DNA from 2 places in the Stenotrophomonas sp. 78350_Sma genome. Region 1 is predicted to be linked to the other one. Evidence: riboswitches for the same ligand, from Rfam matches in the RefSeq annotation. Region 1 holds a riboswitch; the other holds the start of a gene.
The links. A riboswitch is a leader RNA that binds a small molecule or an ion and turns the genes downstream of it on or off. The one in region 1 is predicted to bind cobalamin.
Positions count from the first base shown of each region.

Region 1 (7,463 bases):
ACTGCATGCAGCGCGCGTTCGCGCAGTTGCCGGGGCGATAGGGTTGGTTCGGCAGGGCTGCGCCCTGCACCTGCTTCAATCCAAGGCAACAGCAAAAGCAACAGCGGGCTTTCCGTGGGATGGCGGGGTGGATCCGGTTGCGGGGGACGCCGTAAACCCGTCCTTGGGGGCTTGGCCGCGGCATCCATGCCGCGGACACCCCCGCAACCGGACCCACCCCGCCTTCGACAGTTTCCCGCTGCTGTTGGTGGGTGCTGACCGTTGGTCGGCACGCTGCTCTTGGTGGGTGTCGACCTTGGTCGACACGGTAGATCCACGCCATGCGTGGATGCTCTTCGATGAATGTTCGAAATATTCGATTCCGATGGGGTTCCATCCACGCATGGCGTGGATCTACTAAACCTTTCGTGCGTAGGCTGCATCCCATTGCAATGCCCGCCCTGGAGACACCCCATGTCCTTGCTGCGCTCTTGCCTGGCCCTGCTGCTTGCTGCCACCGCCGCGCCGGCGTGGGCGACCTTTTCGATTGCGGCCTGCAATGAGGCCGGCGACTGCGGGGTGGCGGTGGCTACGCACAATCTGGCAGTCGGGGGCGTGGGGGTGCCGTGGGCACAGGCGAAGGTGGGCGCGGTCGCCAGCCAGTTCGAGACCAACCCGACCTATGGCTCCAAAGGCCTTGAGCTGCTGGCCAAAGGACGCACGCCTGCGCAGGTGCTGAAGCAGCTGCTGGATGAAGACGGCAACTTCGATGGCACCACGCTTGCCGAACGACAGGTCGGACTGGTCAGCGCACGCGGCGGCAATGCGCAGTACACCGGCGCTACCGCGCAACAAGCGGATTGGGCAGGTGCGCAGGGTGAGGGGATGCTGAGCGTGCAGGGCAATGGGCTGGCCGGGCCGGAGGTGCTGGCCACGATGCAACGCGTCTTCGCCACCTCACGTGGGCCGCTGGCCGCGCGCTTGTTGGCGGCGCTGGAAGCGGGTCAGGCAGCGGGTGGTCAACGCAGCGGACAGTGGTCGGCGGCGCTGCTGGTGCGTACGCCCGGGGGCGACTGGCAGGACACCGACCTGCGCGTGGACGCCGACCCACATGCGGTGGCGAGGCTGCGCGAGCTGTACGACATGCGTCTGTCCAACGAGGCGATCATCCGCGCGGAGGAACGTTGGCAGACAGGTGATGTGGCGGGTGCGCGCGCGGCGCTGGCAACGTCGTTGTCACTGGCCCACGGCTGGGACCGCACCTGGGCGCGTGCTGCGCGCCTGGCCATGCGGCAGGGTGATACCGCGCTGGCCCGGGAATACCTCGCCGGCCTGCGCGCGCTCAATCCGGGCTGGGTGAAGCAGGAGCTGGCGTTGCCGTTGTATGCGCCGTTGCAGGGCGATGCGGTGGTGGAGCCGTGGCGATGAGGCAACGCAGGGGTCAGATCCGTTTTCCGTAGGAGAACGGATCTGACCCCGATTCGGGATGCATCCACGCATGGCGTGGATCTACCGAGGACCGGCTCAGTAGATCGGCGTCACCTTCATCTGCGGCAGCGGACGCGGTGCGCCGTCAGTGAGGTCCGGGCCCAGGTCCTCCCAGGTGCGACCCTGCTCGACCATCAACCCCCACAGCTGCTGCGAGGCCAGCCGCTTGTCCTCCGATCCCAGCTTGTACGAGGGCGGTGCCGGTTCACCACGGGCGACCATCGAATAGGCCGCACGGTAGGCCAGCACCTGCTGCGCCGGGTCATCGGTGCGCGCTACCTCCAGCGTGTAGCGCTGGTAGGCCGAGGCCAGGTTGCGCCAGCGGATCCAGTAATGGTTCTCGAACGAGAACGAACAGAAGCGCGCACCGGCCAGGCTGCCCTTGTCGGCGATGCGGGAGAGCACCTCCTGTGGCATGTCCAGGTTCATGCCACCCTCGTCGCCCTGCAGGCTGACATGCACGATGCGGTCGCGGTAGCCCGGCGCGCGCGCCTGCAGCAGGTCGCGCCAGTTCTGCATGGTCGCCACCACCGCGAACAGGAAACGACCCAGTTCGGCAGCGGCCAGCGGCGTGGCGATCGACTGGTAGGTGCGCTGCCAGCCATGCCGGTTCTCGGTCGGCAGGAACACCGCATGTTCCAGCGCCTGGCGGCCGCTGCTGCCATGACTCACGTCTTCGGCGTGCTGCGGGTAGACCAGGTTGATGGCAAAGGTCGGCCAACGCGGCAGGGCCGCGTCGAAGAGGTGGATCGGGAAGTTGCTGCTGATGCCGCCATCGGAGAACCAGCAGATGCGGAAGGCGGTGATCACCGGGCCGCAGGCCTGCCCGGCGCTGGTCAGCCCTTCCATGCTGTCGGCCACGTTGTGCTCGGGGTCGGCCGCCGGTGCAGTCGGCTCGCAGCGACGCTCGCGGCGCGAAGGTTCGTGCAGCGGCACGGCGCTGATCAGCAGCGGGAAGCTCAGGCTCATGCGCGTGGCCACCAGCACCGGCAGCTGCGGGCCCGGCGGCAGGTGGTAGTACTGTCGTCCCTCCACGTCCAGCGGCGGTCCGGCCTGCGTCACCAGCCACTGCACCACGCTGGCCGGGAACAGCTGCTCGAACTCCTCGCGCAGGAACCAGAACTGCGCGCCACCCAGCGGCAGCGTGCGCGGCTCGTTGTGCGACACGCAGGTGGTGATCATCTGCAGGCTGATCGCATGCGGGCTGTCCGGTTCGCCGGCATAGCGCGGTGCGTCGTGCAGGTCCGCGAAGGTCAGCGGGGCATCCAGCGGCTTGCCGGACAATTGCTGCAGGCACGTGTGCAACCACTCGGTCAATGCCGGCTTGCGCGCATCGCGGCCGAGACCGCTGCACAGGCCCAGCAGGTTGCGCCGTGCCACCCGCGCGACCCGCAGCGCGGCACCGGCAACGCCCGCACCGTAGGCGCACAGCAGCGACGGCAGCAACGTGGCGGCCACGCCGCTCCAGCCGCCGCCCCACCAGCCCAGGCCCAGCAGCAACGCCAGCGACACCAGCACCTCAAGCGGCGCGATCTCGAACACCGCGATGGCCAGGCACAGCAGCTTGTGCGGCAGGCTGGCATTGCCGGTCAGCACCACCAGCAGCCGATACGCCGCACGCGCACCGCGCGCCGGCTGGAACAGGCTGTAGATGAAACCGCGCCGCGACAGCTGCGCCGACACCGCCGACAAGCCGCCATAGCCCGCGTCGCCGGGCAGGCGCTCACCGGCCTGCTGGCGGCGATCACCGCAGGCCGCCGCAGCCGCCACCGCTGCGGCGATGGCGCCGGCCGAGGTGCCGCCGATGCTCTTGAAGCGATACTCGCGGGCCAGCGCCAGTACCGCATTGGGGTACACGATGCCGCTGGTGATGCCGCCTTTCATGACCAGATCGCAGTACTTGTCCGCCACTACCCTGCCCTCGCTGACTGTGCCCGTGATGCCATCCGACGCTACGGATGCAGTATGACGCGAAGCCTTCTCACCGCCTGAGAACCCGCCCACGGAAGCGCCACTGGCCGCCTCCAGCGGTACATGGCGGCAGCATGAAACCGAGGCATCCACGCACGGCGTGGATCCACCGCTCAGGCCCGGCCGGCAATCAACGCTGCTGCGGACAGAGCGCCACGCGCTTGCTGCCCGCATCGATCAGCACCGCCGCGTCCTGCAGTGCGTGCGCGCCGATCACCGCCTCCGGGTAGTGATCAGAGACGCGCACGTCGAGATTGCGAAGCGTCAGGCCACCGACCACCAGCGGCACGTCCAGCCGTGCCCGGCCGCTCTGGATCCGGCCGTGGCTGAGGGCCAGTGGATCGCCCGCGACAACCGTGCCGCTGGCTGCACGCTCATGGAGTGCAGCAGGCAGCACCAGCGCCACGTTTGCGCCGGTATCCAACTGTGCTTCGGTCGTAACCGTGCCGATCTGCACCGGAATGCGGAAGGCCCGCGTGTAGGCCAGCGTACCCGGCTGCCCCGGCAGCAATCGATGGTCGCGGCGAAAGCGCAGCCGCTTGCGTGGGAAGTCGAGCACCAGCAGGCCATCGTCGAAGAAATCGCGCGCCAGGATCCCATCGAAGGCGGCGGCCTCGGACTGTCGGGCGTTGTAGTCGCGGGTGATCGCCACCACGTCCTGGCGGCGCACGCCACCAAGGGCGAGCGCATCGAAGCGGACCGTAGCGGCATCGGCGGTGCGCACGCCATCGGAATGAGAGGCGGTGCCCCCCATTGGCAGATTCAGCGCGCGCACCAGGCGGGTATCGGCACGTGCCACACCACTCGCACCGGTATCGACGGCGAAGCGGAACGTACCTGCGTCATTGACCTGCACCTGCAGGTAGATGCGCCCATCGACAACCTCGAACGGAACATCGATGACGGTTTCACCGGGCGCAGTGGCCAATGCACATGCCGGGCCAGGTGAAGGCAGTGCATGGGCCCATCCGGAAAGGCAGAGCAGCCCCATCGCCCATACGGGCAGGCAGCGCCGCCTGGCACGGGTCGGGGCAGTTGGATGCCCGGTGCGGGCGTGTGGGGGCGTTGCGGCAAGACTGTCCATGGGCAGGGTTCCAAGCGGTCCTGCAGCATGGATGCGCCACGGGCCCGCACGGTTGCACCCTGCGGACCTTGACCATCGCCGCCAACGGGTCCACCGTGCACACGCCGAAGGTATCCTTCCCGACGTTTCGATAACGGGATGGATTTAAACGGGAATCCGGTGAAGGCGCCTCGCGCGCCCATTCCGGAGCTGCCCCGCAGCGGTGAATGGAAACGAATCCTGCCAACAGCACTGGGCACATGCCTGGGAAGCGGCAGGTAGTAGGTGGGCTGCGGCCCGTGTCCATCAGCCCGAATACCGGCCACGGCCGGGGGACACGACCGTCCCCTGATTCGACCTGGACTCTCCGCGGGGAGGGTGCCGGGGCCGCCGTTGTCCTGCGCGTGCAGGCAGCGCGGCCGCGCGCGTCCTTTTCACGGTATCCGGCCCGCCCTGTTCCACCCACGCGCTGATGCATGGGCCACCGTCGCTGCCGGCGGTCCATGCGGTACCTGACGATGACCGATCTCCAACGCCCCACCCTGACCCTGCCCGCCGACGGCAAGCGCCTGCTGCTGCATTCGTGCTGCGCGCCCTGTTCGGGCGAAGTGATGGAGGCGATCACCGCCTCCGGGATCGACTACGCGATCTTCTTCTACAACCCCAACATCCACCCGGTGAAGGAGTACGAGCTGCGCAAGCAGGAGAACATCCGCTTCGCCGAGCAGCACGGCATTCCCTTCATCGATTGCGACTACGACACCGACAACTGGTTCAGCCGTGCGCGTGGCATGGAGAACGAGCCCGAGCGCGGTATCCGCTGCACGATGTGCTTCGACATGCGTTTCGAGCGCACCGCGCTGTACGCGCATGAACACGGCTACGACACCATCAGCTCGTCGCTGGGCATCTCGCGCTGGAAGAACATGACGCAGATCAACGACTGCGGCATCCGCGCCGCATCGCGCTATGAAGGCCTGCAGTACTGGGACTACAACTGGCGCAAGGGTGGCGGTGCCAGCCGCATGATCGAGATCAGCAAGCGCGAGCAGTTCTACCAGCAGGAATACTGCGGCTGCGTGTACTCGCTGCGCGATGCCAACCGCCATCGCCGCGAGAACGGCCGGGAGCGGATCAGGATCGGCCTGCTGTACTACGGGCAGGACGCTGAGACGCCGCAGGGCGATTGACCTGCGCCGCCGGGGCGGCCACGCTGGTCGCCCCCTTGTGATGTAGTGGATCTGCCATGACCGCCCTGCCCGCCGATGTCGCCCTGCTGGTGATCGACCTGCAGCCGGACTTCATGCCCGGTGGCGCGCTGGCCTGCGACCAGGGCGATGCGCTGGTGGCACCGATTGCCGGACTGCTGGCACAGCGCCGCTACCGCACGGTGGTGGCCACCCAGGACTGGCACCCGGCCGGCCACGCCTCCTTCGCCAGCCAGCACCCCGGCAAGCGTCCGTTCGAGACCATCCTCCTGCACGCGCAGCCGCAGACGCTGTGGCCCGACCATTGCGTGCAGGGCAGCGATGGCGCCGCGCTGCACCCGGGCGTGGACTGGACCGTGGCCGACCTGATCCTGCGCAAGGGCACGCGCCAACAGGTGGATTCGTACAGCGCCTTCCGCGAGAACCACGGCCCCGATGGCGAGCGCCCGGCCACCGGCCTGGCCGGCTGGCTGCACGAGCGCCGCATCCGCGAAGTGCACGTGTGCGGCCTGGCCCGCGACTACTGCGTGCTGTGGAGCGCGCAGGACGCGGTGAAGTCCGGCTTCCGGGTGAAGTTCCTGTGGGAGCTGACCAAACCGGTGACCGAGGCCAACGACGCAATGGTGCGCGAGGCGCTGGGGAAGGCGGGAATCGCGATCGCCTGACCGACATCGGTAGTGCCGGCCGCTGGCCGGCAACCCCGGGATCCCTGCTGTTGCCGACCCGCGGCCGGCACTACCGGAACACCACCGTGCGGTGCCCGTTGAGCAGGATGCGGTGCTCGACATGCCTGCGCACGGCACGCGCCAGCACCAGCGATTCGGTGTCACTGCCCAGCCGCACCAGCTCACGCGGTGCCATGGCGTGGTCCACACGCGCGACGTCCTGTTCGATGATCGGACCTTCGTCCAGATCCTCGGTGACGTAGTGCGCGGTGGCGCCGATGATCTTGACCCCGCGCGCGTGCGCCTGGTGATAAGGCTGCGCGCCCTTGAAGCTGGGCAGGAAGCTGTGGTGGATGTTGATCGCACGGCCCGCCAGCGCGCGGCACAGCGTGGGCGACAGGATCTGCATGTAGCGCGCCAGCACCACCAGGTCGATGCGCTCGCGCTCGACCAGGTCGATGATCTGCTGCTCCTGCACCGCGCGCGTTTCCGCGTTCACCGGCAGATGATGGAACGGCACCTGGTAGGACGCGGCCAGCGGCGCGAAGTCGGCATGGTTGGACGCCACTGCGGCGATGTCCACCTTCAGCTGGCCGCTGTGGGCACGGAACAGCAGATCGTTGAGGCAGTGCCCCTGCTTGCTGACCAGCACCAGCAGCCGCGCGCGGCGTCGGCCATCGTGCAGCTGCCAGTCCATGCCGAAGCCTTCGGCGAGCGTGGCCATGGCCGTGTGCACGGTCTCCAGCGGCAGGCTGGCGTCGCGGTCGAAGTGCACGCGCAGGAAGAAGCGGCCGCTTTCCTCATCGCCGAACTGCTGCGCGTCGAGGATGTTGCAGCCGTGGTCGAACAGCAGGCCGGACACGCGGTAGACGATGCCGGTGCGGTCGGGGCAGGACAGGGTAAGAATGGAATCGGGGCGCATCTTCCGAGTGTAGGGCAGCAACCTGCCTGCCGGATCGATGGTCTCCGATGCAACCGAACTGCTTGGTTCAGTCCCAAGCGATACTTGGGCGTCCCCATGGCAAGCTGGTCGGTCATGAACCTGTTGCAACTGATCCGCAGCTTCACCCGCACCGCAGAGACCGGCAG
Region 1 covers NZ_CM151182.1:247,777-255,239, reverse strand. Annotated here, with positions in the region: gene ACZK4H_RS01075 (helix-turn-helix domain-containing protein) at 1-41, shown strand, start outside; gene ACZK4H_RS01070 (DUF1028 domain-containing protein) at 454-1,407, shown strand; gene ACZK4H_RS01065 (patatin-like phospholipase family protein) at 1,504-3,351, opposite strand; gene ACZK4H_RS01060 (aspartyl protease family protein) at 3,569-4,366, opposite strand; cobalamin riboswitch at 4,628-4,842, shown strand; gene ACZK4H_RS01055 (epoxyqueuosine reductase QueH) at 5,005-5,691, shown strand; gene pncA (bifunctional nicotinamidase/pyrazinamidase) at 5,748-6,374, shown strand; gene purU (formyltetrahydrofolate deformylase) at 6,445-7,296, opposite strand; gene ACZK4H_RS01040 (LysR family transcriptional regulator) at 7,411-7,463, shown strand, end outside.

Region 2 (7,463 bases), 280 kb from region 1:
GCCCGCGCCGAGCAGTTCGCCTCGCCCGGCGGGCAGCGCAGCGACGCTGCGTTCGACTACACGTTGCCAGCCACCCTGGCGTTGAACCAGTGGGGGCTGTCCGGGCACTGGACCGTCACCGATGAAGCGGCACAACTGCAGCAGGCCGGTGGCCGCATCGCCTTCCAGTTCCATGCGCGCGACCTGCACCTGGTGCTGGCACCGGCCCACGACGGCACGCCGGTGCGTTTCCGGGTCTGGCTGGACGGCAAGCCGCTGCCCGCCGCCGATGCCGGCAGCGATGTCGGAGCCGATGGCAGCGGCGTGGTCGACGAGCACCGCCTGTACCAGCTGATCCGCCAGCGCGGCACGGTCGGCCCCCACCGCTTCGAGATCGAGTTCCTCGATGCGGGCGTGCAGGCCTATGCCTTCACCTTTGGTTGAAACGGGAGGACATGATGAAACTCTCCTTTGAACAGGGCGTTGCTGCCGGTGTTGCAGGCCTGGTGGCCACGGCATTGATCGCCGGTGTGCTGCTGGTTGACCACGGCGCCATCGCGGCACCGGTCGAAGCCAGCGCACAGACCGGCGCGCTGCCAGCCCCCAGCGGCGATGCCGCGTTCCGCGATGACGCCACCCACGCCAGCGTGGTGTTTGCCGGTGGCTGCTTCTGGGGGGTGCAGGGCGTGTTCCAGCACGTCAAGGGCGTGAGCAATGCCGTCTCCGGTTATATCGGCGGCAGCGCCGCCAACGCGCGTTACGAACGGGTCAGCAGCGGCCAGACCGGCCATGCCGAGGCGGTGAAGATCGACTATGACCCGCGCCAGGTCAGCTACGGGCAGTTGCTGCAGGTGTTCTTCTCGGTGGCACACGACCCGACCCAGCTCAACCGCCAGGGGCCGGACCACGGCAGCCAGTACCGGTCGGCGATCTTCACTGACGACGCCCGCCAGCAGGCGGCCAGCCGCGCCTACATCGCCCAGCTCGGCCAGGCCGGCAGCTACCGCGCGCCGATCGTCACCCAGCTGGTCAGCGGCCAGCGCTTCTACCCGGCCGAGAGCTACCACCAGAACTACATGACGAACTACCCGCAGGCGGCCTACATCCGCTACTACGACGCACCGAAGCTGGCCGCGCTGGGCAGGCAGTTCCCGGCGTTGTACCGGCGCGATGCGGCGCTGGTGCCGATGCGGTAACGACGCTCATGTAGAGCCGAGCCCACGCTCGGCTGCTCTTCCGCCAACAGCAGCCGAGCGTGGGCTCGGCTCTACACAAAAAAGACGCACGGCCATCCAGCCGTGCGCTTGGAAAGTACCGGCCACGCCCCGATCAGGCCCGGCCGACAACGACATGCTAGGCTCGCCATCATCATGGGTACAGCACCAGATGGCGGGAAATTCGATGGATACAGATGACCAGAGCGCGATGATCCCGCCCCGCTACCAACGGCTGTCCGACGAACTGGCCGAGGCCATTCACGGCGGTCGCCTTCCGGTTGGCAGCCGCCTGCCCTCGCTGCGGCAGATGGCCTCACAACGCAGGCTCAGCCTCAACACGGTGATTGCCGCCTATCGCCAGCTGGAAGACGCTGGTCTGGTGATTCCCCGGCCCAAGGCCGGCTTCGAGGTCGCGCCACGACTGTCGGTGCCGGAACGCTCGTTGCGCGATGTGCCCTCGGCACCCACTGCACCGCTGCAGCAGGTGTTGATGGCGCGCGTGCTTGAGGCGCAGCGCCGCCCGGGCGTGATCGATCTGGCCTTCGCCGGCCCGCGCGGTCGCCAGTTCTATCCCGGCGCGCAGCTGGCCAAGCACACCGCGCAGGTACTACGCCATGGCCAGCAGACGGTGGAAACCTACGCGCGCCCGAATGGTTCGCCGCGGCTGCTGGCGCAGATCGTGCGCCGCGGTCCGCGCATGGGCCTGCACACCCACGCCGGGCGCCTGCTGCTGACCCACGGTGCAATGGAAGCGCTGCAGCTGGCATTGCGTGCGGTGACCCAACCCGGCGACGCGGTCGGCATCGAGGCACCGTCCTACTTCAATCTGTACCCGTTGCTGGCCAACCTCGGCCTGCAGGCCATCGAACTGCCCACCCATCCGCAGCAGGGCCTGGATGTCGATGCGCTGGACACGCTGCTGGAGCACACATCGCTGGCCGCGCTGGTGGTGATGCCGACCGTGCACAACCCGCTGGGCTGCACCATGCCGATGGACGCCAAGCAACGCCTCGCCGAGCTGGTCAATGCACGCCAACTGCCGTTGATCGAGGATGCGGTGTACGCCGAGCTGCAGTTCTGCGAGCCGCCGGCGCCGCTGCTGAAGGCGTTTGATCGCGACGGCTGGGTGATGGTGGTCGGCGGCTTTTCCAAGACGCTGGCGCCGGACTATCGCATCGGCTGGCTCGATGGTGGCCGCTTCGCCGAACGCATCGCACTGCTGAAGTTCCAGTCCACCGGTGGTGAGCCGCAGCTGCTGGGTGACGCGGTGGCGGCCTATCTGGAAGCGGGCAGCTACGAGCACCACCTGCATCGCATGCGTCGCCTGTATCGCGAACAGGTCGGACGGCTGCGCCAGCTGGTGGCCGAGCACTTCCCGGCGGGCACCCGCGCCACTGAACCGCAGGGCGGCTTCCTGCTGTGGCTGGAACTGCCGGGCATCGATACGCGCGAACTGTTTGAGCGTGCGCTGCAGGAGGACATCGTGTTCATGCCCGGCCAGGTGTATTCACGTGGCGCGCGGTATCGCCATTGCCTGCGGCTGTCGTGCTGCCAGACGCTGGATGCGCGCTTCATTGGGGCGGTGGAGCGGCTGGGCGCGATCGCGCGGGAGCTGGCGTCTGCAGCACGGTAGTGCCGGCCGCTGGCCGGCAACATCGGGATCACCGGATCGAAGCAGTTGCCGGCCAGCGGCCGGCACTACCCTCAGCCATCGCCAAGGTGCACTGCGAGCTGTGCACCGTCCGCACCCGGCAGATGTGGCAGCCGGCCCCGGCACGGCATCGGCAGGCGCTGCTGCAGCGTGGCGAAGTTCTCGTCCTGGCGCTGCATGGCCGGGTCGATGTGGTTGCCGATCCAGCCCAGGCACTCCACGCCACTGGCCTGCAGCGACTGCGCGGTCAGCCGCGCATGGTTGACGCAGCCCAGCCGCATGCCCACCACCAGCAGCACCGGCAACCGCAGTGCGCGCACCAGGTCGAGCTGGTCCAGCGTGGCCGAGACCGGCGCCAGCCAACCACCGACGCCCTCCACTACCACGATGTCGGCCTGCGCGCGCAGGCGTTCGAACGCGGCCACGATCGGCGCCAGCTCCACCTGCACGCCGTCCTCGGCAGCGGCCAGCTCCGGTGCCAGCGGCTGCCGCAGTGCATACGGATTCAGATCGGCGTAGTCCGGCACCGGCCAGCTGGCTGCCTGCAGCGCCAGCGCGTCCTCGTTGCGCAGGCCCTGTCCCAGATCCTCGCTGCCGCTGGCCACCGGCTTCATGCCGACCGCGCGCAGGCCACGCCGGCGCAGCGCATGCAGCAGCGCGGTGCTTGCCGCGGTCTTGCCGATCTCGGTATCGGTGCCGGTAACGAAGAGGGCTGGCGGCAGCGGGGTGGGCAACGGCATCAAGGGCTCCAGCAGGGCAACAGTGCGTGCATTATCACCGGCCCGGCGCGCTTGCTAGACTGCTGGCATGTTCGCCAATGCCTCGCTCACCGGCAGCAAGCCGGAACAATACGCCCAGCTGCTGGAACAGGCCCGTGGCCTGGTCTACGGCGAGTCCGACCGCATCGCCAACGCGGCCAACCTCTCTGCGCTGGTCTACCATGCCCTGCCCGACCTGAACTGGGTGGGCTTCTATCTGTACGACGGCAAGGAACTGGTGGTCGGCCCGTTCCAGGGCCTGCCGGCCTGCGTGCGCATCCCGCTGGACAAGGGCGTGTGCGGAGCCGCCGCCAGCCAGCGCGTGACCCAGCGCGTGGAGGACGTCGACGCCTTCCCCGGCCATATCGCCTGCGATTCGGCCTCGCGCTCGGAACTGGTGGTGCCGCTGCTGCGCGGCGATGAACTGATCGGCGTGTTCGATATCGACAGCCCGAAGGTCGGCCGCTTCGACGCAGAAGATCAGGCCGGCCTGGAAGCCATCGCCCGCGTGTTCGTCGAGGCGTTGGGATGAGCGCACCGAAGCTGCGCAACATCGGCCCGAAGAGTGCGGCGTGGCTGCGCCAGGTCGGCCTGCGCAGCCGCGACGACCTGGTCGCGATCGGAGCCGTCGGCGCTTTCGTCAAGGTCAAGCGCGCCGGCTTCAAGCCCAGCCTGAACCTGCTGTACTCGCTGGAAGGCGCGTTGCTGGACTGCCATTGGCAGGAGCTGAGCGAGCCACAGCGTGAAGCACTGGTGCAGGATTACGAAGCGCGCATCGCTGCGCATCCGCTGAAGGCAGCCGGCCCGGCCTCGGGCCCGGTGCATGAGCAGCGCTTCGATGCCGACGATGACGCTGAGGACAGCGTGACCGAGGACGCGGACGAGGATTGACTGCACCGGTAGCGCCGGGCCATGCCCGGCGAGTGCAATCAAGGCTGCTGCAGCTCCAGCAGCTCACCCACCAGCCCGACCTCGCCACGCTCCAGCCACACCCGCAGGCGCGTGCCGTGGTCGATACGCAGGGCCCAGCAGAGCGACATCGGCAGGCCGCAGACCTGCGACAGCACCATGCGCAACGGGCCACCGTGGCTGACTACCAGCGTCGGCACCGGGTCATCGTCATCCAGCAGGCGATCCAGCGCGCGCGCGATGCGCCGCTCGAAATGCCCCCAGCTCTCGCCGTTCGGCGGTGGGAACGCATGCGGATCGGCGTGGAAGGCGGCCAGCGCATCTTCCGGCAGGTCGAACAGCGATTGCCCGTCCCAGTCGCCAAAATCCAGCTCTTCCCATTCCTCGTCCGCTTCGACGTCCAGCCCGCGCGGGGTGGCCAGCGCCATGGCCGTATGCAGCGAACGCAGCCGCGGCGAACTGACCACCCGCTCCCAGCGCTGCCCGGCATAGGCCTCGACCAGCTCCTTCGGCAGGCCGGCCAGCTGCGGTGGGTCGCTGCGGCCATCGAGGTATTCATCACGGCCGTTGCCGGCATGGCGGACCAGGTCGAGGATCATGCGCGCGTCCCGGACGGGCAACGCAGGTACAGCGGAAAACGGGCGGACATCGGCAACGGCACCACGGGATCGAGCAACCATTCTAAAGGCACAGCAAAGGCAGTCGTGCAGGCGCGACGCAACGGCACTGCCTGCGATGCCGTAGACTGCGCGCACTTCCAGGTGACCTGCGGCCCCGGCCGGCAGGTTGAAACGGGAAGCCGGTGACGCGTGATTCCACGCCAGGCCGGCGCTGCCCCCGCAACGGTAAGCACGTCAGTTCCAGGCAACAACGCCACTGTGCCACAGGCATGGGAAGGCGCCTGGACGGTGGCCTCGCGCCACCCGGCGGCGAGCCCGGAGACCGGCCCGGAAGCCTCAGGTCGCGATGCGGTGGGCATGGCGCTGGATGACCGTGGCGCGCGCTGCGGCGTCGGCGCGTGCCTGCCTTCGCGGCTCCTCCCCTTCGCCACGCGGGCGTGCGTGGCACCTGGAGTCCCCCATGAAGCTGCAGTCCCGAATGCTGTCCCTGGCCGTGCTGGCCGCCCTGCCCGCGCTGGCCCAGGCCAGCGAGGCCACCACCGCGCTCGACCAGATCCTGGTCACCGCCACCCGCACCCCGATCGCCCTGCAGGACAGCATCGCGCCGGCACAGGTGATCGACCGCGCGCAGATCGAATCCAGCCAGGCCACTTCGCTGCAGGAACTGCTGCGTGGCCGCGCCGGCATCAACCTGACCAACTCCGGTGGCCTCGGCAAGCAGAGCTCGCTGTTCCTGCGCGGTACCAATTCCGGCCACACCGTGGTGCTGGTGGATGGCGTGCGCATCAACAGCGCCGACCTCGGCCTGGCCATGTACCAGGACCTGCCGCTGGCGCAGATCGAGCGCGTGGAAATCGTGCGTGGCCCGCAGTCGAGCCTGTACGGCGCCGACGCCATCGGTGGCGTGATCCAGATCTTCACCCGCCGCAACCAGGGCGATTTCGCCCCGCACTTCCAGCTCGGCGGCGGCAGCAACGGGCTGCGCGAAGCCAGCGGCGGCATTGGTGGTGGCAGCGAACGCGGCTGGTTCGGTGCCGACATCGCCTACCAGCATTCCGATGGCATCGATGCCTGCCGCGGCTCGGCCACGCTGTTCACCGGCTGTTTCGCCGACGAGCCCGATCGCGACGGCTACCGCAACCTGTCCAAGAGCCTGCGCGGTGGCTACACATTCAACGACCAGTGGAACGTGGAAGGCAGCGCATTGCGCGCCGACGGCAAGAACCACTACGACGGTTACTACAACCATTCGGAAACCCGCCAGCAGGTGCTGGCCGGCAAGGTGCGCTACACCCCGTCCGAGCGCTTGGCATTCACCGCCAACGTCGGCCGCAGTGACAACGAGTCGGACAACTTCGGCGACTTCGGTGCACGTGGCAGCGCACAGACCCATCGCGACAGCGCCTCGCTGCAGGGCGATTTCGGCGTGGCCGAGGGCCAGCTGCTGAGCGCAGGCGTGGACTGGAGCGAAGACAACCTGGATGGCAGCAGCGCGGGTTACCTCGTCGACAGTCGCCGCAACACCGGCGTGTTCGTGCAGTACCAGGGCCGCTTCGGACGCCACCAGCTGCAGGCCAGCGCACGCAACGACGACAACCAGCAGTTCGGCAACCACGCTACCGGCAGCGTTGGCTGGGCCATGGAACTGGGCCACGGCCTGCGCGTCAACGCCAGCTATGGCACAGCGTTCAAGGCACCGACCTTCAGCGATCTGTACGACCCGTGGAGCGGCGTGCCTACGTTGAACCCGGAGAAATCCAAGAGTGCCAACCTGGGCGTTTCGCAGCAGGGCCAGGGCTGGCACTGGGGCCTGGATGTGTATGAAACCCGCATCGATGATCTGATCACCTACGATGCGGCGACCTTCAAGATGCAGCAGGTGGAGAAGTCCCGCATCCGCGGTGCCGAACTGACCGGCGGCGTGCTGCTGGCCGGCTTCGACATCAACGCACAGCTCAGCTACACCGACCCGCGCAACCGCACCGGCGGCAGCACCCAGTTCGACAACTGGCTGCCACGCCGCGCGCAGCAGACCGCGCGCCTGGACATCGACCGTCGCTTCGGCAACTTCCGCGCCGGCCTGACCGTACAGGGTGCCGGCAAGCGCTACGACGATGCCGCCAACATGGTGAAGGTGGGAGGTTACGGCACGCTGGATCTGCGCGCCGAGTACGCGCTGACGCCGTCGTGGTCGCTGCTGGCACGTGCCGCCAATGTGTTCGACCGCAGGTATGAGACCGTGGCGTGGTTCAACCAGCCCGGCCGTGAGTACCAGTTGAGCGTGCGTTACCAGCCGAAATGAAGGAGCGCGCCGGGCATCTCCCGGCGC
Region 2 covers NZ_CM151182.1:531,154-538,616, reverse strand. Annotated here, with positions in the region: gene ACZK4H_RS02390 (cytochrome c biogenesis protein DipZ) at 1-423, shown strand, start outside; gene msrA (peptide-methionine (S)-S-oxide reductase MsrA) at 438-1,175, shown strand; gene ACZK4H_RS02380 (aminotransferase-like domain-containing protein) at 1,381-2,829, shown strand; gene bioD (dethiobiotin synthase) at 2,901-3,587, opposite strand; gene ACZK4H_RS02370 (GAF domain-containing protein) at 3,655-4,137, shown strand; gene ACZK4H_RS02365 (TfoX/Sxy family protein) at 4,134-4,496, shown strand; gene ACZK4H_RS02360 (histidine phosphatase family protein) at 4,535-5,113, opposite strand; cobalamin riboswitch at 5,257-5,479, shown strand; gene btuB (TonB-dependent vitamin B12 receptor) at 5,595-7,436, shown strand.
Region 2: another riboswitch for cobalamin. It lies ahead of btuB (TonB-dependent vitamin B12 receptor); the one in region 1 lies ahead of ACZK4H_RS01055 (epoxyqueuosine reductase QueH).